3 regions of the Vibrio chagasii genome follow, and region 1 is predicted to be linked to each of the others. Evidence: predicted binding sites of a transcription regulator. Region 1 holds the regulator's gene; each other region holds the start of a gene.
What was found. Region 1 encodes CRP, which controls carbon source genes, mostly activating them, when cyclic AMP is high. Its sites were predicted from a motif close to TGTGANNNNNNTCACA; they were not measured.
Positions count from the first base shown of each region.

Region 2: the regulator CRP is predicted to act here: its motif matches at 5,491-5,506, upstream of nagE (N-acetylglucosamine-specific PTS transporter subunit IIBC).
Region 3: the regulator CRP is predicted to act here: its motif matches at 5,462-5,477, upstream of malT (HTH-type transcriptional regulator MalT).

Region 1 is NZ_AP025465.1:3,085,403-3,093,263, reverse strand. It holds gene OCV52_RS14335 (DUF1338 domain-containing protein) at 1-742, shown strand, start outside; gene crp (cAMP-activated global transcriptional regulator CRP) at 932-1,564, opposite strand; gene OCV52_RS14325 (phosphoribulokinase) at 1,805-2,674, opposite strand; gene OCV52_RS14320 (YheU family protein) at 2,752-2,964, opposite strand; gene OCV52_RS14315 (hydrolase) at 3,094-4,074, opposite strand; gene OCV52_RS14310 (TIGR02444 family protein) at 4,344-4,814, opposite strand; gene OCV52_RS14305 (ABC transporter ATP-binding protein) at 4,811-6,733, opposite strand; gene kefG (glutathione-regulated potassium-efflux system ancillary protein KefG) at 6,905-7,489, shown strand; gene kefB (glutathione-regulated potassium-efflux system protein KefB) at 7,476-7,861, shown strand, end outside.
Region 2 is NZ_AP025465.1:2,533,871-2,541,731, forward strand. It holds gene fcrX (ferric iron uptake transcriptional regulator FcrX) at 1-192, shown strand, start outside; gene glnS (glutamine--tRNA ligase) at 332-1,999, opposite strand; gene OCV52_RS11560 (IS4 family transposase) at 2,264-3,640, opposite strand; gene nagE (N-acetylglucosamine-specific PTS transporter subunit IIBC) at 3,814-5,328, opposite strand; gene nagA (N-acetylglucosamine-6-phosphate deacetylase) at 5,845-6,981, shown strand; gene nagC (DNA-binding transcriptional regulator NagC) at 6,984-7,861, shown strand, end outside.
Region 3 is NZ_AP025466.1:1,454,479-1,462,339, reverse strand. It holds gene glgB (1,4-alpha-glucan branching protein GlgB) at 1-112, opposite strand, end outside; gene malQ (4-alpha-glucanotransferase) at 289-2,469, opposite strand; gene OCV52_RS22275 (glycogen/starch/alpha-glucan phosphorylase) at 2,646-5,099, opposite strand; gene malT (HTH-type transcriptional regulator MalT) at 5,667-7,861, shown strand, end outside.

The DNA of each region.
Region 1 (7,861 bases):
ACTTTGCCCGTCGGCAGAGAAAGTACATCACTTGCTAAAAGAAGATGAAGCGCTGATCAATGATCACATTGCATTGCGTACTTTTAATGTTGCCCCTCTAGGTATTGAAACATTAGCCAAACCTTTCCTTGAGCTAGGTTACAAAGCATGTGGCGATTACTTGTTTGAAAGCAAGAAGCTAGTGGCTAAACACTACGAACACCCAGACCCAAAACAACCGAAAGTGTTCATTAGTGAGTTGAAGGTAGAAGAGTGTTCTGGTGAATTACAGCAGATCGTTGCCAAATTGGTTGAGCAGGTTGATGCAAGTAAGTTAGAGGGACACGAATTCCTATTTGGTGGCCGCCTTTGGGATTTGAGCTTCGCTGATTTCCAACTGTTAGCGAAGGAGAGCGAATACGCCTCTTGGTTAGCCGCTCACGGTTACGGTGCTAACCACTTCACGGTTAGTGTCAATCAACTGAACAAGTTCGATGAAGTACAAGCAGTGAATGACTACCTGAGTGATGCTAGCTTTACGATTAACGCATCTGGTGGTGAGGTAAAAGGCTCTCCAGAGGTGTTATTAGAGCAATCATCAACAATGGCAGACAAAGTGCCAGTGGCATTTGTTGAAGGCAATGAGATGATTCCTGGTGGCTTCTATGAGTTCGCTAAGCGCTATCCAATGGCCAATGGTGAGCTTTATACCGGTTTTGTTGCTGCATCGGCGGACAAGATCTTCGAAAGCACCAACGGTTAAAGAAAGATACGATTACGGTTTTTGCCCTAGAAACTCGGGTACGCTTCGCTTCGAGAATGTTTACAAGGCGAGAGCCTCATGTGTTCCATTCGTATCTCGTATCTCGTATCTCGTATCTTCTCTCAATAAAGAAAAAGCCACCAAATTCGCATTTGGTGGCTTTCATATTTTTGACTCAGTTAATCGAAATTAACGAGTGCCGTATACCACGATAGTCTTACCGTGTGCAGAAATTAGGTTCTGCTCTTCTAGCATCTTCAAGATACGACCTACTGTCTCACGAGAACAACCAACGATTTGGCCAATCTCTTGACGAGTGATCTTGATTTGCATGCCGTCAGGGTGAGTCATTGCATCTGGCTGTTTCGCTAGGTTTAGTAGCGTTTGAGCGATACGACCTGTTACGTCAAGGAACGCTAAGTCACCAACCTTTTGGCTAGTTACTTGTAGGCGGCTTGCCATTTGCGCTGAAAGACGCATTAGGATGTCTGGGTTCACTTGGATAAGTTGACGGAACTTCTTGAAAGAAATTTCAGCTACTTCACAAGGAGATTTAGCACGAACCCAAGCTGTACGCTCTTGGTCTTCTTCGAACAAGCCTAGCTCACCGATGAAGTCGCCTTGGTTTAGGTAAGAAAGAATCATTTCCTTACCTTCTTCGTCTTTAATAAGAACTGCCACAGAACCTTTAACGATGTAGTACAAGGTCTCTGCCTTTTCACCAGCATGGATCAAAGTACTTTTTGAAGGGTACTTATGAATATGACAGTGTGAAAGGAACCACTCTAATGTTGGATCGGTTTGAGGTTTACCTAGAACCATAATATCTCACTTCCTCTGCAGGGTATGCTTGCCGCTTTCCGTATTTTAGCTAAGCCTGAATTGACTTCTTAGGATAAGAGCACTCGATGAGCGCTGCAAGCTATCTTGTGTTTCGTTTAAGAATAGTATCCTTTTTCAGGTACTATTTCTTGATTTTAATCGTGACCAAGCTACGATTTTTTACGCAAAATTGTGCACATGATCACGGTATGAAAAGTAATCAGCCAGAATGTCGTTTTGTTAACCTATTTTCCCAGTTTCGATGAGTTGTTGTAGGATTGGCCTCACAATGAGCTCCATAGCAAAGCTCATCTTACCACCTGGCACCACTAGTGTGTTATGACGAGACATGAATGAGCCATCAATCATGGCCAAAAGATACGGGAAATCGACGTTTTTGATGCCGCGCAAACGTATAACAACGAAGCTTTCATCTAAACTTGGAATCCCTTTGGCGTTAAGTGGGTTTGATGTATCTACGGTTGGGACACGCTGAAAGTTGATATGAGTACGCGAAAATTGCGGGGTAATATAGTTAAGGTAATCATCCATTGAACGAACAATGGAGTCCATTACTGCTTCGCGTGAGTGGCCACGATCGCGTGTGTCACGAACGAACTTTTGAATCCACTCTAGGTTTACGATAGGAACCATGCCAATCAGCAGGTCGACGTGTTGAGAGACATTAATGTCGCCATCAACCACACCGCCGTGTAGACCTTCGTAAAACATCACGTCTGAATTTTCAGGGATATCTTGCCATGGCGTGAAGGTGCCAGGCATTTGATTATAAGGCACAGCTTCATCGAACGTATGTAGGTAACTACGTACTTTACCAGTACCTTCATTACCGTACTTACGGAAAAACTCTTCTAATGCTGCGAAGTCGTTGGCTTGTGGGCCGAAGTAGCTGATGTGCTTACCTTGCTCACGTGCCTTGCGGATCTCGACGTCCATTTCTGGTCGAGTGAAGCGGTGAAAACTATCCCCTTCAACCCAAGCAGCCTTCACGTCCATCATATTGAACATTTTTCGGAAGGCTTCTGAGGTAGTGGTGGTGCCGGCTCCTGAAGAACCCGTCACCGCAATAATTGGATGTTTAGCGGACATGACAACCCTTGTCTTATGAGTAACTTACTTGTTAGCAATCGTTTTCCACTATAACACGGCTCTGTGTTAAGCGCAGCTTAGAAGCGTTTTGTGAGCTGGATATCAACGGTTTCGTGCAGTTCGGAAAACACGATATTGGCCTCACCAGAAGCTAATTGATGTTTCACTTGGTCAATCTTGTTTTGTAGAGAGATCTCCACGTCGCCGTAGTCTGTACCCTCACGCAGTACGAATTCCTTGATGAGGTTTTCCAGCGTATCAGGCTCGATGTCTTTCCATGGGATGATCATAAATACTTCTCTCTTTTATGTTCATTGATATGTTGATGAGTGTGTCTAGTGATGTTTATAGTGCAACCCCAATTAGGGACTGCGCTATCTTACCAAGGTTTCGCGTTTATATTTAGCAAGGCTTCGTCGTTATGCTGAACCTTGGATACTTTCATAATAGGCTGGTAGCGCTTCTTCTAACCAAAACCTTGGTTTTAGTGTACTACCAGTAATGAACCCAACATGACCCCCTTTCTGGAACAAGCGATAATCGATGTTATCCGGCAGAACGAACTTAGGAATCACATCATCGGTCATAAAAGGATCGTCTTTAGCGTGGATGATCTGAGTTGGTAGCTTTATCTTATTGAGCTTAGGAAGAGCCGAGCACTGTGCGTAATAGTCTTGAGCGTTCTTGAATCCATGCAGAGGCGCGGTGATTCGTTCATCAAACTCATACAACTTATCAATCCTCTTGATTGTCTCAGCGGTGATGTCGAGCTTCTCTTGCAGCAGGTTAATCTTTTTTAGGGCGTTTGATTTGAGAGAGCTGAGCAGGTACTTCTTGTAGAGCTTAGAGAAGCCTTTCTCAATGCGACTCGCGCAACAAGCTAGATCAAAAGGGGCTGACACTATGGTTGCTGCTGATAGCAGGGGATCGTCTGCATACTCAGCCAGATAATTTGCTAGCATGTTTCCGCCTAAAGAGATGCCGACCGCCACCTTAGGGTTGTTGGGAAACTGTGCGTGCAGGTGTCTTAGGAAAAAGCGAGCATCTTCGACTTCGCCAGAATGGTAGGCACGTGCCAAGCGGTTCGGTTTACCGCTACAGCCTCTAAAATGCATCATCACCGACAACCAACCATCCTTGGCAAACGCATTCATCAGCCCGTTGGCATAAGGGCTCTCAAAACTGCCCTCTAATCCGTGAAACAGAATAAAGATAGGTTTGTTGCTAGTCAGTTCATCGTTATCTGGTGATTCACTCCAAGCAAGGTCTAGGAAATCACCATCAGGCGTTTCTAAGGTTTGCCATGTAGGATGGAACAACGCCTGCTTTCTGATAAACCTTGGCACTAAAGTTTGTAAGTGTGGGTTAGATAAACCAGCCGCTGCGGTAAATATGGTCATAAAACAGTCCGTGCTTTTTATGGGCTTTGAAAAGTATTAAGTATTGCGATGCGCCCACGTTTTTATTTGAGCTTGGTTGATTCTCGGTGCAAGCGCAAGCCTTTCACTGAGACTCAATGTAAAACATGTTGTGAGTAACTGATTGAATATTATCAAACTTGTACGAGCTAGCCTCTGCTTGCTATGAGCACTCGTTTTGCTAGGTGCAGCGAAATATCAATACGAGAGTAAGCTTGTACCGGAACAACTCAAAAGAGAAAGAAAACGAGTTAAGGCTGAGGGGCGGGTTCAGAAAATGCGTCATAGAGATTTTCTGCCCCGAGTAGACGACAATATTGCAGAGCCAACGGCGCTTGTTGATTAGTGAACAGTTGCAATGAGTTGATACAGTCGACAAGATCGGATTGCTGCTGCTTCTCAAGTTGCAGTTCAAACTGTAAGGCTTCACGGTATAGAGAGTCGACAACATGCTCTTTAAGGTGTTTACGTAACTCTCGATAACTATGAAGTAGGGTTTCGGAGCGGCTTAAGCACTGCTGTACTTTGTGCCACTCTTCTTCTGCAAAAGACACTTGCTGCTCATCGAGCCATTTGAGGAGCAGCAGTAGATTGACGTTGCCGTGGAACTGGTTTTGCAAAGTTAAGCACGCATCTTTAACACCGCGCACACTGTAATACTGAAGGCTAAATTGCCATAGTCGTTCCAGTGTTAGTGATATTGGGGCGTGCTTTGGGCTCATAAGTTATCCATATCCTGTTCCATCTGCTCAAGCTCTTCTTGAGTGGACATCCAATCCATTTCAACTTCTTCAAGTTGTGACTTACTGCTCGCTTGTAGGGCGAGTACTTCATTCAGTTTAGCCTTATTTTCAGCTTCATACAGTGAAGTGTCGGATAATTGTTGCTCGGCTTCTTCAAGAGCAAGCGTCAGTTTATCCATCTGCTTTTCAAATTGAGTCAGCTTTTTACGGATTGGTGCGGTTAACTTACGGAACTCCGCTTCTTTACGCTTTTGCTCTTTTTTCGCAGCAGCACTGTTGGCACCATCTTTCGCTGGAGCCTGCGCTTGTGCTTCTTTGCGTTCCACTTTTTGCTGTTCGGTTAGCCACTTGTAGTAATCGTTCAGGTCACCGTCAAACGGCGCAACTTGGCGGTCGTGCACAAGGTACAGGTCATCGGTAGTTGCACGAAGTAGGTAACGGTCGTGCGATACGATAACCATCGCGCCTTCAAACGTCTGTAGAGCAAATGTCAGCGCCTGACGCATGTCGAGATCCAAGTGGTTAGTTGGTTCATCGAGTAGCAACAGGTTCGGTTTTTGCCATACCAGCAGCGCCAATACTAAACGTGCTTTCTCGCCACCTGAGAAAGGAGTCACTTTATCCAGTGCTTTCTCGCCTTGGAAGCCAAAGCTACCTAGATAATCACGCAGCTGCTGTTCGGTGTGTTTAGGCGCAATCTGCATCATGTGTTGCAGTGGTGTCTCTTCTGGGTGCAGCGTTTCTAGTTGATGCTGTGCGAAGTAACCAATCTTAACGCCTTGTGAGTAGCTCAGCTCGCCACCTTGCTGTTTCAGTTCGCCAGAAAGCAGCTTAATAAGTGTCGATTTACCTGCGCCGTTACGACCCAGTAGACCGATACGGCTACCCGGAACAAGGTTAAGGCGAATCTTCTCTAGGATTAATTTGTCATCGTAGCCTGCAGAGACCTCATCCATCATCATGATTGGGTTTGGTAGTGCGTCTGGTTCTCTGAACTCAAAGCTGAATGGGTTATCAAACTGAGCTGGCAGTACTTGTTCCATTTTCTCTAGCGCTTTAATACGGCTTTGCGCTTGGCGAGCCTTTGAAGCTTTATAACGGAAACGGTCGATGTAGCTCTGCATGTGAGCCATCTGCTTTTGCTGCTTCTGGTACATCGCCTGTTGCAGAATCAGTTTTTGCGCTCGTTGATTCTCAAACGATGAGTAGTTACCTGTGTACTCATTTAACTTTTGGTTTTCTACGTGCACGATGCGGTTGACGATAGGGTCTAAGAAGTCTCTATCGTGCGAGATAAGAATCAGTGTGCCAGGGTAGCTTTGTAGCCAACGCTCTAGCCACATTACCGCATCTAAGTCCAAGTGGTTGGTTGGCTCATCGAGCAGCAGTAAGTCACTGCGGCACAGTAGGGCTTGCGCTAGGTTCAAACGCATACGCCAACCACCTGAGAATTGGGTCAGGTTCCACGTCATTTGTTCTTGGCTAAAGCCTAGGCCGTCTAGCAATTCGGCTGCGCGAGCCTTAATACTGTAACCACCAATGGTTTCTATCTTGCCGTGAATCTCTGCGACGAGTGTGCCGTTGTCGGCTACTTCCGCTTTTTGCAGCTGACCTTCAAGGCCACGATATTCACGGTCACCATCAATCACGTATTCAATTGCTGTTCTTTCTAATGCTGGGGTTTCTTGAGCAACCCACGCCATTTCCCAGTGAGCAGGTTTGCTGAATGAGCCAGCATCAATCGATAGTTCGTCTTTAATTAAAGCGAACAGCGTCGATTTACCACAGCCGTTTTTACCCACCAAGCCAATCTTGTCGCCAGGGTGAAGAGTCGCAGATGCTTGGTCGAGGAGGGGCTTACCGCCGCGTAGCAATTGAATATCAGAGAAAGTAATCATAGAAATAGCATTGAAATTAGAGATGAACAGACGCCTGCATAGTAGGCTTAAACCAGATAAAAGTCGATCACAATGCAATTTGCGTTATGATGCCAATAACATATTAATAACTTTTGCTTAAATTCTTGTGGCCTTGCCACCGTTTAGCCTTAAAAGGAAAGCTTCAAAGGAATGAGTAATACGCCCTCGACAGACAAAGTAGTGCCCAAAGTATTGGTTATCTACGCGCACCCAGAGCCAGAAACCTCTATTGCCAATCAGATGATGGTTAAGAAAATAGAGTCGCTCGAGCACGTTAAAATTCACGACCTCTATGCCATCTATCCTGATTTCTTTATCGATGTGCCTTACGAGCATTCTCTGCTCCTTGAATATGATGTGATTGTGTTCCAACACCCTCTGTTTATGTATTCCTGTCCTTCACTGTTAAAAGAGTGGTTTGACCGAGTCTTGGGTAAAGGCTTTGCGTTTGGTGAGCAAAGTGCACTGAAAGGTAAACACTGGCGCAGTGTTATCACTACGGGTGGTAAAGAAGAGGCGTTTGGAGCAGCAGGCTATAATAAATATCCATTACAAGAGATTTTACAACCTTTCGAACTCACAGCTGCTTTGTGTCAGATGAATTGGATACCACCATTGGTTTTACACTGGGCACGAAATGTCACAGATATGACACGGTATCAACATGCAGAAGCGTATCGAAACTGGTTGCGAGACCCGCTACAAGATATAGGAGCGAACGATGGCTCTGACTAATGAATTTTTGCAAAGTAGCGTTATATTTTTAGCTGCCGCGGTGGTTGCTGTTCCTATCGCACAGCGCGCAGGTTTAGGCTCAGTTTTGGGCTACTTGCTGGCGGGTGTGGCAATTGGCCCATGGGGGCTTGGTTTAATTAGTGACGTAGAAGCGATTCTACACTTTTCCGAATTCGGGGTGGTGCTGCTGCTCTTCCTGATTGGTTTAGAGCTTAACCCTAAAAAATTGTGGCAGATGCGAGCGCCTATTCTCGGGCTCGGTGGCGCGCAGGTGCTGATCACCACTCTGATTATTACTGCCATCGCCTGCATGTTCGGTTTAACGTGGCAAACGAGCCTAGTAATAGGTATGGGTTTGGCCTTGTCCTCGAC
Region 2 (7,861 bases), 550 kb from region 1:
CACCACGATCATCTAGTATGTCTAGATTGTGGCGAAGTTATCGAGTTCTCTGATGACATCATCGAAGAGAGACAAAAAGAGATAGCGAAGCGCTATAACGTTCAGCTAACGAACCACAGTTTATACCTTTACGGTAAAAGCATGACGGGTGATTGCAAAGGCAACCCAGACGCGCACAAACCGAAAAATTAAACAAACGCTGACTTCGGTCAGCGTTTTTTATATAGGACTGAAAGTCCGCTAGATTGTTCTTTAGATCCACGCATTATTCAGATACAAAAAAACCGGCACTAAGCCGGTTTTTTATTAGACAACTTGTTAGCGTTAGCAATTATGCTTCAGCTTTACCCCAAGTATCACGTAGGCCAACCGTGCGGTTGAATACTAGCGCATCTGCTTTAGAGTCTTTTGAATCAACACAGAAATAACCTGTACGCTCAAACTGGAAACCTTGCTCTGCAGCGGCTTCCGCTAGGCTAGGCTCAACAAAACCGTTCAACTTAACCAGAGACTCTGGGTTGATCGTTGCAGCGAAATCATCCGCAGCAGCTGGGTTTGCAACAGTGAATAGACGATCGTATAGACGAATCTCAGCTGGCAGGGCTTTATCAGCAGATACCCAGTGGATAACACCCCTCACTTTGCGGCCATCTGCCGGGTTCTTACCTAGCGTTTCGTCATCGTAAGAACAGAAGATAGTTGTAATGTTGCCTTCTGCATCTTTCTCGATACGCTCTGCTTTAATTACGTAAGCACCACGTAGACGAACTTCTTTACCTAGAACCAAACGCTTGTACTTCTTGTTTGCTTCTTCACGGAAGTCATCACGCTCGATCCAAACTTCACGAGTAAACGGTACTTCACGAGTACCCATTTCAGGTTTGTTCGGGTGGTTAGCAACTGTTAGTGTTTCTACCTTGTCTGCATCGTAGTTTTCAATCACGATCTTAACCGGGTCTAGAACAGCCATTGCACGTGGTGCATTTTCGTTCAAGTCATCACGGATACAAGACTCAAGTGAACCGAACTCAATCATGTTCTCTTGTTTAGTCACACCGATACGCTTACAGAACTCACGAATAGACGCAGAAGTGAAACCACGACGACGTAAACCAGAGATAGTCGGCATACGTGGGTCATCCCAACCTTGAACTAGGTTTTCAACCACAAGTTGGTTTAGTTTACGCTTAGACATCACCGTGTATTCAAGATTCAGACGGCTAAACTCGTACTGACGAGGTTGGCAATCGATCGTAATGTTATCTAGAACCCAGTCGTACAAACGACGGTTATCTTGGAACTCAAGAGTACAGATTGAGTGCGTAATACCTTCCAGCGCATCAGAGATACAGTGAGTGAAATCGTACATTGGGTAAATGCACCATTTGTCACCGGTCTGATGGTGGTGAGCAAAACGAACACGATAGATAACAGGATCACGCATTACCATGAATGACGAGCTCATGTCGATCTTGGCACGCAGACACGCTTTACCTTCTTCAAAGCCACCGTCACGCATTTTTTCAAATAACGCTAGGTTCTCTTCAGGGCTGCGGTCGCGGTATGGGCTTGCTTTACCTGGCTCTTTTAGCGTGCCACGGTATTCGCGGATCTGCTCAGGACTTAGCTCGTCAACGTACGCTAAGCCTTTATTAATTAATTCCACAGCATAAGCGTAAAGCGTATCGAAGTAGTTTGATGAGTAACAAATGTCACCAGACCATTCGAAGCCTAACCAGCTTACATCATTCTTAATTGACTCAACGTATTCAACGTCTTCTTTTTCAGGGTTTGTATCATCGAAACGAAGATTACATTGTCCCTGGTAGTCCTGAGCAATACCAAAATTCAAGCAAATAGATTTAGCGTGACCGATGTGCAGGTAACCATTTGGCTCCGGCGGGAAACGAGTATGCACGCTACTGTGTGTACCATCCGCTAAATCTTTATCAATAATTTGGCGAATGAAATTCGATGGACGAGCCTCAGCTTCACTCATCTATAGCACCTCTATGTATTTAGTATTGTCAGAGAAAGTTATCTTTTATCTCCTAGCCAAGCGCCACTTTTAGCGTCAGCTCTAGATAGAAAGATCATTGTTGCTAATCATCCACAATTCTTCGCCTTTGCACAATAAGAACCGTCCGTTAATTACGATTATTTCTGCTATTCGATGAAGAATAGAACGAACCGTATCCCAAAGCCTTAAACTACAGATACAAAAAAGCCTCCCTTATGGGCTGTCTCTTGATCACAAGTCTGGTTAATCAAGAGACTTGGCGAGTTCATACCCTTCAAGGATGGTTTGTAACCTAAGCCATCCTTGCCATAACGTCTTTATAGAAGCGCGACCTGTTCGCTTGGTATTCTTCCAACCACCTAACCGAGCAATACCGTTGTAAGCCCATGATATATTAGGCGCTTCTTTCGGTAGTTTTTTGCTCTCCAACTTGAGCCACATTAACTTCCACGCTTTGCCTTTTAATATCTGCTCACAACTGCTCTTAGATAACTCGTCTGATTCATTCATAAACCTCAACTGGAGTAACCGAGTCGCGATAAAAGCCAAAACGACGCTGAGCCTTTCTAAGTTATCCTTACTTTGCATTCTCAGTTGCTCAACTTCAGTCCCTTCACTTTTCCAGACTTTATGAAAATCTTCTATCAGCCAGCGCCGCTCATAATAACTGACGATTTTGAGTGCCTCTTCCTTGCTCGTTATCGGCTCTGAAGTCAGTAAGTGCCATGCGAGCTTATTACCACTCTCTCCTTGTTCTATACATCCCACGTAGTAAAGCGGAATGTTATCGAACTCTTTCTTGTTAGCAGGAGACTTGAGTGTCACGGGGGCATATTTGATATCTAAATGAGCCTTGCGAGCTTTACGACCGCCTTTTTGCGGTATTTCGAGCACTTTCTCTCCGGCTGATAACAGGGTAGAAGCATAGCTATAAAGACGATTATCGTGCTCTTCAATACAGCGGCTTTGCATTGAGCGAACGAGGAACCTTTGTTGTTGCTCTCGCTTGTAAGTGAGGTATTCAAATAGGTCGGCTTCTCTATCGCACACAGAAATGACATCCGAAATTTTATCGCCAAGTCGCTCAGCGACATGGCGAGAGGCTTGTTCCCACTTATAACTTTCTTTCTCTTTGTATGGTCGAGTCGCATGCTGGTGCCTTTGACCTCGCTTTTCTATATCACGAGTCCAGCGCTGTTGTTCAATTAAACCAATAACAGATTGAGTGTCGGGAGCAAAAAGTAAGGTTGAGTGTACAAACATGGCGCGATGTCGATTGCCTTGATTAGAGTGCCCGAGTTCATCTCGAATGCTGCGATGGGAGTAACTGAGAGAAGTGGTGTCTTCTAAGGCAAGAAGTGTTTGTTGCTCTAATGCTTCTTGTGCGGTGACATAAAAACCCGCTTCTGCGATATCTTCTGCTTTGATTTGCTCATTACGGATGAAGCGATAAGCCCCTTCCATTTCAGCAGGGGATATAATGAGTTTCGAGACGGGTACGCCAGGCTGCTCGGCCAGTGAGGCTGCGAGAGCAACGAGTCTTTGAGTGCGTCTAGGGTCATTAAGGTGGGCTTGACCGAACTGTTTTTGTGCCCAAAGGGTTGGCTCTATATAGGTCATGATAATCATCCTTGTCATTGCTTAGATGATCAGATCATGAAACCTAAAAATAGTTCAAAAAAATCCCCAAGCGTGGCTTAGGGATTTGTGTATAAGAGACAGCCCTTATGGGAGGCTTTCAATTTGACACTTACTTGAGAGTATTTATTGCTGCTCAGTTAAGTACTTCCTTACTATGGAAGTTTTACATCAGATAGGTCTTCACCTGCACCGATAGCTTTCATTTCGCCAGCTACGATTTCAGCAAGAGGGCCTAGGATAACTTGTAGGTTGTTTTCACCTAGCTTAACAACACCTTTAGCACCTAGTTTCTTAAGAACTGCTTCGTCAGCAACAGAGCGGTCTTTAAGAGTTAGACGTAGACGTGTGATACAAGCGTCGATTGAAGTTAGGTTCTCGTGACCACCTAGAGCTTTCAGGTATTGACGTGCAAGGTCGCCTTTTGGAGCCTCGCCAGCTGGAGTCGCTGCAGCTTCATCATCTTCACGACCAGGCGATTTCAGGTTGAAAGCGCGGATTGCGAAAGAGAAAGTGAAGAAGTATAGAGCACCGAAACCAAGGCCGATTGCTAGAAGTACTAGAGGTTTAGTTGCTAGACCCCAGTTCAATACGAAGTCGATAAGACCAGCAGAGAAACCGAAACCGTGCAGAGTACCAAACATGTTAGCAACAACTAGAGACAGACCAGTGAACACAGCGTGCATTGCGTATAGAGCAGGAGCTAGGAATACGAACATGAATTCTAGCGGCTCTGTGATACCTGTTAGGAATGAACAGAATGCTACTGAGAATAGTGCACCACCAACTTGGCTACGTTTTTCAGCAGGAGCTGCTAGGTACATTGCAAGTGCAGCACCTGGTAGACCGAACATCATCACTGGGAAGAAACCGTTCATGAATACGCCAGCGCCTTTATCGCCACCGAAGAAACGGTGTAGGTCGCCTGATTTAACAGTGTCAGTTACTTCTTTAACAACAGTAGTGATTTCTGGAGTTACAGAGTTAGCGAATGTAAATGTATGCTCTTGGCCAACAACTAGAGTTTTAGCTAGTGATGGGTCAACACAAAGTTGAGTGATGTTAGCGAATGCGCCTTGACCAGCAACGATGATTTCTTGACATGTACCCATACCGAACCAGAAGTATGAGTTCAATACGTGGTGTAGACCTACAGGGATAAGTGCACGGTTAAGAGTACCGTAAACGAATTGACCGATAGCGCCAGACGTTGATACTGCGTGAGCCAGTGCGTCTAGACCAGATTGAACACCAGGCCAAACCACACCAGACACAGCACCTGCAACAAGTGCAAATAGACCAGCCATGATTGGTACTAAACGTTTACCAGCGAAGAATGCCAGCCACTCAGGAAGGCGTGTAGCATGGAAAGCGTTGTAAGAGTGACCTGCGATGATACCTGCGAAGATACCGCCGAAGAAAGACATGTTAACGTCAGCGTTAATTGTTGTTGCTGTCGCCGTTAGAACGAAGTAAGCAACTGCACCAGCAAGACCTGCTGCGCCGTTACCGTCTTTAGAAAGACCAATAGCGATACCTAGACCAAATAGCAATGGTAGGTTACTGAAGATAGCACCACCGGCTTGCGCCATAAATGGAATATCAAGTAGATCGCCTTGACCTAAACGTAATAGAAGCGCCGCAATCGGAAGCGTTGCGATAGGTAGCATTAACGCCTTACCTAGCTTCTGTGCATATCCTAGAATATTCACCAGTTGTTTCCCCCTATAGGATTTTTTAGAATTCGTTTGAGAAACTTATTTTAGTCGCTCAATTTAGTCCTACTCAGTGTATTCAATTAATTTTGCTCCGCAAATTAAAACCTTATCATTTGTGATCGTAATCACCAGTTTTCACCAAATCCAGAGGTTTTTGCTAGCGAGATCATAAAACTTATTTTATCATTCAAAAAAATGAACATTTATAGATAAAATCCAAATATAACTAATGGGTCAAAAGTGAGTTATTTTCGGCATTAAAAGCTAGCTAACTTACTGATATTTTAACCCAAACTCATAAAAACAATGAATTGTTCACATGTTTTTCAAACACTTAAAATCGCTTCCCACTTTGAAGCCGTTTGCCCATAAAAGTTAAATCGTTACGTAAATGATGTTCGCAAACTAAGTCAACATTTAGGTAACGAACGAATTTAAAAGATCTGACGATATAAGGATTAGCTGACTATGTACGCGCTAAGTAACTGTAAAATTTACACTGGTAGTGATGTTCTAACCGATCATGCTGTAGTAATCGAAAACGAACTGATCAAAAAAGTCTGCCCTATCTCTGAATTACCAGAAGGTATCGAGGTTCGTGACCTAGACGGTGCAAACCTAAGCCCGGGTTTCATTGACCTACAACTGAATGGTTGTGGTGGCGTGATGCTGAACGATGAAATCACTGCAGAAACAATGCAGATCATGCACAAAGCAAACCTAAAATCAGGCTGTACTAGCTTCTTGCCTACTCTGATTACTTCTTCAGATGAAGACATGCGTGCAGTTATCACAGCAGCTCGTGAATACCATAACCAATACCAGAACCAATCTTTAGGTCTTCACCTTGAAGGTCCATACCTAAACGTTGCAAAAAAAGGCATTCACAGCGTTGATCATATTCGTAAGTCTGACAGCGAGATGATTGAGCTTATCTGTGAGAACAGCGACCTTGTTGCGAAAGTAACACTGGCTCCTGAGCTGAACGACCCAGAGCATATCGAGCGTCTGCACAAAGCTGGTGTTGTTGTTTCTATCGGTCACACCAACGCAACTTATGCAGAAGCACGCCAAGGTTTCGAATCTGGTATCACATTCGCAACGCACCTATTCAATGCAATGACACCTATGGTTGGTCGTGAACCTGGTGTGGTTGGCGCTATCTACGATACACCGGAGGTGTACGCCGGCATCATCGCCGACGGTTTCCACGTTGATTACGCAAACATCAGAATTGCGCATAAAGTCAAGGGAGAAAAGTTAGTATTAGTGACGGATGCCACAGCTCCTGCAGGTGCTGACATGGAATACTTTATTTTTGTCGGTAAGAAAGTATATTACCGAGATGGTAAGTGTGTTGATGAAAACGGCACACTGGGCGGCTCAGCTCTGACTATGATTGAAGCAGTTCAGAACACAGTTGAGCACGCTGGTATCGCTTTAGACGAAGCTCTTCGCATGGCTACACTATACCCAGCTACAGCTATCGGTGTAGAAAGCAAGCTAGGTCGAATCAAGAAAGGCATGGTTGCAAACCTAGCTGTATTTGACCGAGACTTTAACGTTAAAGCGACTGTTGTTAATGGACAATACGAGCACAATTAAGTATGAATGGCGGACAAATAGGTAACGTAGACTTAGTTAAACAACTAAACAGTGCGGCGGTATACCGACTGATAGACCAACAAGGGCCTATCAGTCGTATACAAGTGGCTGATGTAAGCCAACTCGCACCGGCAAGTGTTACAAAAATTACCCGCCAACTATTAGAGCGCGGCCTAATTAAAGAGGTCGCACAGCAAGCGTCTACTGGCGGTAGACGCGCTATCTCTCTAACCACAGAAGTAGAGCCTTTTCACTCTATCGCTGTGCGCTTAGGGCGAGACTACATTCAAGTTAGCCTTCACGACCTTGGTGGCCGTGAATTGGCTTTCCAACAGCAAGACCTTAACTATTCAGATCAGTCAGACCTTACTCAAGGCTTGGTCAATACGCTTAAGACCTTCATCGCTGAACACCAGCCGAAAATCGATCAGCTGATTGCGATTGGCGTGACCCTTCCAGGCTTAGTGAACCCGACGACGGGTGTCGTTGAGTACATGCCAAATACAGACATCGATAATCTTGCATTAAGCGACATTATTCGCGACACATTCCATGTCGCTTGTTTTGTTGGTAACGATGTTCGCGGAATGGCACTAGCTGAACACTACTTTGGCGCGAGCCAAGACAGCCAAGACTCTATCTTAGTGAGTGTTCACCGCGGTACTGGTGCAGGTATTATCGTTAACGGTCAGGTTTTCTTAGGTCATAACCGTAACGTCGGTGAAATCGGTCATATCCAAATCGATCCACTTGGTGAACAGTGCCAATGTGGTAACTTTGGTTGTCTTGAAACGGTAGCGGCAAACCCTGCAATCGTTGAGCGCGTGCAAAAACTGATTAAACAAGGCTATGAGTCTTCTTTAACCGAGCTTGAGCGTAT
Region 3 (7,861 bases), on a different replicon from region 1:
CACCTTGCTCTGAAGGTAAGTATGGCCCTAAAAACGCAAATGGGTCAGTGAAACAAGCCTGTGATAGTTGGGTATATATTTGTTTTTGCTTTGAAATCGAACTTAGTTCCAAAACGTTTCTCCCTAACCAAACATCCAAAAAATATAATACAAAAATGCCCGCTATTAGTGCGGGCAATATAACGACAATTTATTCTACCAGATGAGCATTCATTATTGAGTGACCAAGGTTGTAGTTTCGTACGGCGTAAGCAAAAAACCACCTATTTTCAAAGCCACTCAAACTCATCATTTACCTGCTTTTTCTCGAACTTCTGTGAGCTTAGAAGCAATTCGATTCACGCCGTCATGAGCAAAGATTTCGTCTAGGTTCATCGATAGTTTACGACGCCAATTCGGGTACTCATCTACCGTGCCAGGAATGTTTACTGGCTGGTCCATTTCTAACCAATCTTCCAATTGAACACTTAGCAATGTTGAGCCACCAGCAGCAACGTGTAACTGCAATGCTTCAGCAAGGTAAGAATCCATTGGTACTTGGCTCGCGTCACGGCCTACACCTTCAGGTAAGAAACCATGCCATGCCACAGAGTCTAGGATACCTTGCTTACATTCAAGACGGTCATCAAACAAGCCGTTCAGCTGCTCCTGATCTGGGTACAGACCAATCTCTTGACCCATTTTCAGGTCATCGCAGTGCCAGAAGCCACGTAGTGTTGGCATATCGTGAGTACATAGTGCCGCCATCGACTGTTCAGCATAATGAGCAGGTGAGATGAAACCACCATCTTCTTCTGATGTTTCGAAGAAAAATACCTTGTACGAGTGAACACCCGCATCAGCCAAGATATCGACAATCTCATCCGGCACAGTACCTAAATCTTCACCGATAACGCTACATTGGTAACGATGAGATTCAAGAGCAAGAATCGACAGCATGTCTTGAACTGGATAGTAGATGTAAGCACCTTTCGTTGCATCTTCACCTTTTGGAATCCACCATAGACGAAGCAGACCTAATACGTGGTCAATACGCAACGCACCACAGTGCTTCATGTTTGCTCGAAGCAACTTGATGTAAGCGTCGTAGCTTGTTTCTAGAAGCACTTCTGGGTTCAGTGGTGGTAAGCCCCAGTTTTGGCCTAGAGGACCAAGGATATCTGGTGGAGCACCGATGCTCGCATCCATTACTAGGTTGCCTTCGTCAGCCCATGTCTCGCTGCCTGAATCTGCAACACCAACCGCTAGGTCTCGGTACAGACCAACCGCCATACCTTTCTCTTCAGCAAGCGATTGAGCATCGTTGATTTGGCAATTTGCTAACCATTGCAGGTACATGTAAAGATGCACTTGCTCTAGGTTCTCTTTGATGTATTTCTGTGTTGCTGGGCTGTCGAATGTGCGGTATTTCTCAGGGAATACCGGCCATCCCCACATACCAGAATCTTCAGCATGCAGTTCACCGTGCAGTGCATCAAACGCCGCTTGGTGCATCAGGCTATCGCCGCCCTCTTCCACAAATGCTAGGAAGGCTTGTGCACGATCGCTGTTCTTGTCTAGGTGACGAGTCTTAAACTCTGCGAATAGCAAAGGCAAGATACTCATCTTCAACTCAGACACTTCGGTGTAGTTCACCCAGTGTGCATCACGAGCTTTCTGTAGGCGTTGTTGGAACTCTGCGCTGCCTACAGTTTGTTGTGCTTCTGCACTTAATGCGAATTCAGGTACTGAGCTCACATCAATGTATAAGATGTTCAACCAACGACGTGACGACGGGCTGTACGGGCTCGCACCTTCAGGGTTCGCAGGGAACAATGAGTGAATCGGGTTTAGGCCGACAAAGTCACCGCCGCGAGACGCGATATCAGCAACCAACTGTTTTAGGTCACCGAAATCACCAATACCCCAGTTGTGCTGAGTTCTTAGTGTGTAAAGCTGAACACTTGGCCCCCAAAGCTTTTTGCCTTGCTCAATTGGAGACTGCTTGAAACACGCTTTTGGCGTAATGATCAGTGTCATCTCGTAAGGCTTCTTACGGCGCTTACGGCTCACAATTAGCTTGTGATAACCCCATGCCAAATCACTTGGTAATGCAAACACTAAAGGGCCACCCTCGGCACGCTCATCACGAACGACTTGAGATTGAAGATAGCCTTCGAGTACCTCTCCTTGCTCGGTTTCTAAGCGCCAGCTGAACTCGCTTTCACGAGCACTAACACCTAAATTCAGCGCCACTTCTACTGGCTCACCATCACGCAAGACAAGAACTGGGTCTAGTACATCTTTTTTGTGTTTTCTTTCTGCTGACTTTAATAGTGCATCATCGCTGCTTGTATCGTAGCCCAATGAAGCCAATAGAGACGTAATAGTTTCGTCTGATACCTTTGCTTCATCGCCCCACGCACTAACGTAACTATCGGCAATGTTTGCCATTTCTGCGACTTGTTTTAATACGGTCTGTTCTTTCATCGCTCTCTCCGAAAACGTTCTGACGCTTTCAATTTTTGTAGGGTTGTTTATTTAATTTTTTACTAATCAATTAGCTTGTGACAATCAGATTGTAAGCATTGCTATCGGATAAGCCGTCTGTTTGCTCACAAGCTAATTGAGCCAAGGCAGAGGCTGCCTTGGCTACATGGGAACTATTAACGGTTAACCGCTTCTAGTTTCCAGATGTTGTTCACGTAGTCGCGGATAGAGCGGTCTGATGTGAACTTACCAACCAATGCTGTGTTAAGAATCGCTTTCTTAGCCCAACCCGCTTGGTCTTTGTATTGCGTGCCCATGTCTTCATGCGCTTTCACGTAAGAAGCAAAGTCAGCAAGACATAGATATGGGTCACCACCATCTAGCAGGCTGTCAAACGTTGCACGTAGAAGGCCTGGTTGACCTGGTGTGAACTCTTCACCTGTTAGTAGATCAAGTGACGCCTTCAGTAGTGGGTCTGCATTGTAGTAATCGTATGGGTTGTAACCCTGAGCTTTCAGTGCTTGTACACCATCAACGTCTAGACCGAAGATGTAGATGTTCTCATCACCCACTTCTTCACGGATCTCAACGTTCGCACCATCCATCGTACCGATAGTTAGAGCGCCGTTTAGAGCCATCTTCATGTTACCCGTACCCGATGCTTCTTTACCCGCTAGCGAGATTTGCTGAGAAACGTCAGCCGCTGGGATGATGATTTCCGCCATGCTTACACGGTAGTCAGGGATGAATACCACCTTAAGCTTGTTACCGATGCGAGGATCGTTGTTGATCTTCTCCGCAACCTTGTTCACTGCGAACATGATCTCTTTCGCTAGGTGGTAACCCGGTGCTGCTTTTGCTGCGAAGAAACATACGCGTGGCTCACACTCAAAACCAGGTTCGTTAAGGATACGGTGGTACAGAGATAGAATGTGAAGCAAGTCTAGGTGCTGACGCTTGTACTCGTGCAGACGCTTGATTTGAACGTCGAAGATAGCGTTAGTATCTAGCTCGATACCCATGTTTTCTTGAACCCAATCAGCAAGACGCTGTTTGTTTTCTTTCTTAACAGCCATGAATTCTTTTTGGAATTTCGGGTCTGTCGCGTACTTAGCAATGCCTTCTAGCTGCTCAAGTTTCGCAGGCCATTCTGAACCGATCTTATCTGTGATTAGCGCAGACAGACCTGGGTTACAGAACTTCAACCAACGACGTGGTGTAATACCGTTTGTTACGTTAGTCAGTTTACCTGGGAAGATTTCGTTGAACTCAGGGAATAAGTCTTTCTTAACTAGCTGAGAGTGAAGCGCTGCTACACCGTTTACCTTGTAAGAGCCAATTACACATAGGTTTGCCATGCGAACCATGCGGTGGAAACCTTCTTGGATGATAGAAAGCTTCGCTTGCTTCTCACCGTCACCAGGCCACATCTTACGAACTTCTTGCAGGAAGCGGTGGTTGATTTCAAAAATGATTTCCATGTGACGTGGAAGTAGACGCTGGATTAGCGACTCAGACCAAGTCTCTAGAGCTTCTGGAAGTAGAGTGTGGTTCGTGTATGCAAATGTGTGTGCACTGATTTCCCACGCTTCATCCCAAGATAGGCCGCGCTCATCGATAAGAATGCGCATTAGCTCTGGGATCGCGATTGTTGGGTGCGTATCGTTTAACTGGATAGTCTCTTGCTTAGGAAGATCCGCTAGAGAGAAGCCTGCTGCTTCGTGACGACGTAGGATGTCACGTACAGACGCTGCAGAGTGGAAGTACTGCTGCATTAGACGAAGCGTTTTACCCTTCTCGTGGTTATCGTTCGGGTATAGAACCTTAGTAATGTTACCCGCATCGATTAGCGCATGTTGTGCTTCGAAGTAGTCACCGTTGTTGAAGCTTGCTAGTGAGAATGGTGCAATTGCCTGGCATTCCCAAAGACGCAGTGGGTAAACCGTGCTTGACTCGTAACCAACGATTGGTAGATCCCATGGCATTGCTTTTACTTCCATACCTGGAACCCAAGTACGCACTTCTTTACCGTCAATGTATTCAACTTCAACATGACCGTAAAAACCAATGTGTTGCGCAAGTTCTGGACGAGCGATTTCCCATGGGTAGCCTTCAACGCCACGCCATGCATCCGGTGCTTCTTTTTGACGCCCGTCTTCGAAAGACTGCTTAAATAGACCGTACTCATAGTGTAGGCCGTAACCTACTGTTGGGAATTCTTGTGCTGCACAAGAGTCCATGAAACATGCTGCTAGACGACCAAGACCACCATTACCTAGTGATGGATCACGTTCTTCTTCTAGAAGGTCCGTTAAGTTCTGGCCTAACTCTTCCATTGCATGCGTGATCTGTTCGTACAGACCCATGCTGATTAGGTTGTTACCCGTTAGACGACCAATCAAGAATTCTAGCGAAAGGTAGTTCACGCTCTTCGCATTTTTGATTTTCTCGTCATTTTCAGTTTCTAACAGGTCAAATGTTGTAAGTTCGGCTAACGCGCGACCCATTGCTAGGTACCATGCGCGGCTATCTGCGTTTTCTATAGTAGTTGCGTAGGTTGCAGATAGATGTTTCTTAACGCTTTCTTGGAACGACATTTTATCGAAAGTTTTTTGCTGAGTTGGTTTCATTTCAGAAATCTCGCTTTTAATAGTTCTAATTCATCTGTGACATATCGTGCATGGTCACCAGAAACTAAACATCCTCCCGCTAACGCGCCAAACAAGGAGTAGATGGGAGGGCGTAGGGGGCGTACCGACATAGGGTTAGTGATCTGACTCTCATGTTCTGACTTCGAACAAAAACTTGGAGTGACTAAGATCACAAGCTCCCGTTCGATAACTTAACTTCGGTTGATGTGATTTTTATTTGACCTAATCAGAGTCATTGTCAAATCTGAGTTTCAGATCACGAAAATATTTTCCGGGTATCATCTTTTGCATTAAATGCAGTGCAAACAGAAACAAAGTCACATTATCGAACCACCACATTTTGTGAGAAAAGTCACAAATAAAGGGCGTAGAGACTCAAAAACATGCAGGAGTGCAAGGTTTCTGCGGAGGATCATAGTCGGTGTCGTTTTGCTTCACGTAATATGAGTAAAGACTTAAGTAATTAGGCTAGTGTCATTGGACAGCACTCAATGCGTGCTTGATAGATTCCAGACCATAGCCACGGAATAGGTGTAAAACTTCGACATGTGGATCCCTTCGAAACTGACTCGTCCCGGCCGCTTACACAATGCAATTCTGCGTCCTAGGGTTCTCGATCTGCTTCAGAATGCAGATTGCTATAAACTCGTACTGTTCCGCTCCCCAGCTGGATACGGCAAGACCACCATGGCTGCCCAGTGGTTGGTAGAAAAACCTAACGTAGGTTGGTATAGCATCGATGATAGTGACAACGATGCCTTCCGTTTCATCAACTACCTACTTCAATCACTCAATAAAGCGACGCAAAACGCCTGTCCTAATGCGCAAAAACTGGCAGAGAAAAGACAATTTTCATCGCTGCATTCTCTATTAAGCGAAGTCTTCGCCGAGATGTCTGAATTCCATCAGGAATGTTTCCTTGTATTGGATGACTATCACCTGGTTAACAATGACGACATCCACGAAGCCATGCGCTTTTTCCTAAAGCACATGCCCGACAACCTAACGCTTGTTGTGACCAGCCGCGGCACACCGCCACTGGGTACAGCAAACCTTCGCGTTCGTGACTTAATGATCGAATTAGGCAATGACTCTTTGGCATTCGATACCGAAGAGACGACACGCTTCTTTAATCAGCGCGTTGCCGATGGTATTGATGACACAACCGCCGATAGTATTTGTAGTTATGTCGAAGGTTGGCCTTCTGCGTTGCAACTTATCGCCCTTCAAGCACAGCACCAAAAACGCACACTGGCGCAGTCTGCTGAGTCATTCTCTCACTTCAATCATGCTCACTTGTGGGATTACTTGGTTGAAGAAGTCTTCGACCTGCTGGACAAAGAAACCCGCCAGTTCTTGATGCAATGTTCTGTACTTGATCACTTTAATGATGAACTGGTATGCGCGCTTACTCAGCGTGAAGACGCACTCGGTATGATCGAGTCTCTAAACCGATTTGGTCTGTTCATCTACCCTCTTGAAGGTGAGAAGAACTGGTATCGCTTCCACAACCTGTTTGGTGAATTCCTTGCTCATGAACGCCAAGCTCGCATTCCGCAACAAGAAGCTGAATTACACCGCAGTGCAGCAAAAGCCTGGATCAAAAAGAAAACACCTCACCAAGCCCTACGTCACGCACAGCGCGCCGATGATCCTGATTTAATTGTTAAGATCCTCAGTGAACACGGTTGGCAAATGTTCAACCAAGGCGAATTGTCATCACTAGAAATGGCGATCAAGCAGCTTACAACCGATCAGCTCTACAGCGAGCCAAAACTGTCGATGCTACGGGCATGGCTAGCGCAGAGTCAGCACAGATATGATCAGGTGGGCACCCTGTTAGAAGAGGCAGAAACTCAGTATCAAGCACGAAACATCGAGCTAGATACTCAACAACAAGGCCAGTACAACGCCTTACGTGCACAGGTAGCCATTAACAGCAACGAACCAGAGAAAGCACTCGAACTCGCAGAGCTTTCTCTAAGCCAGCTTAATACCACGGTTTATCGCAGCCGCATTGTGGCAACCTCAGTTGTTGGCGAAGTCAATCATGTCATGGGTAACCTGAGCCGCGCTCTACCAATGATGCAGCAAACTGAGAAGTTGGCTCGCCAGTATCAGGTTTACCATCAAGCACTGTGGGCGATTCTTCAACAAAGTGAAATCTTGATTGCTCAAGGCTACGTTCAAGCGGCATTTGAATTGCAAGACAGCGCGTTCAAGTTGATTGAAGAACATCAACTTCAATACGTACCTCTACATGAATTCTTGCTACGCGTACGAGCTCAGATCTTCTGGTGTTGGAACCGTTTAGATGAAGCGGAAGAGTGTTGCTACAAAGGCTTAGATATCCTCGGTCACCACTCTCCAAGTAAACACCTTCATAGTTACTCAATGCTAGCTCGTATTTCATTGAGCCGTGGTGAGATCGACAAAGCGTCGAAGTTTATTGACCAGATCCAACACTTGTTACGCCAATCAACCTACCACGTTGACTGGACGGCGAATGCTTCACTGTCTCTGATCTTGTTCTGGCAAGTGAAAGGCGATAAAGATGCAATCCGTGACTGGCTAAGCGTTGCTGTAAGACCGGAGTCTGCTAGCAACCACTTCTGTCAGCTTCAGTGGCGAAACATCGTGCGTGCTCACATTATTCTTGAGCAATATGAAGAGGCTGAAGAGGCATTAGCATTCTTAAAGAGCGAAGCACAGCGCTCACACTTGATTACCGATACGAATAG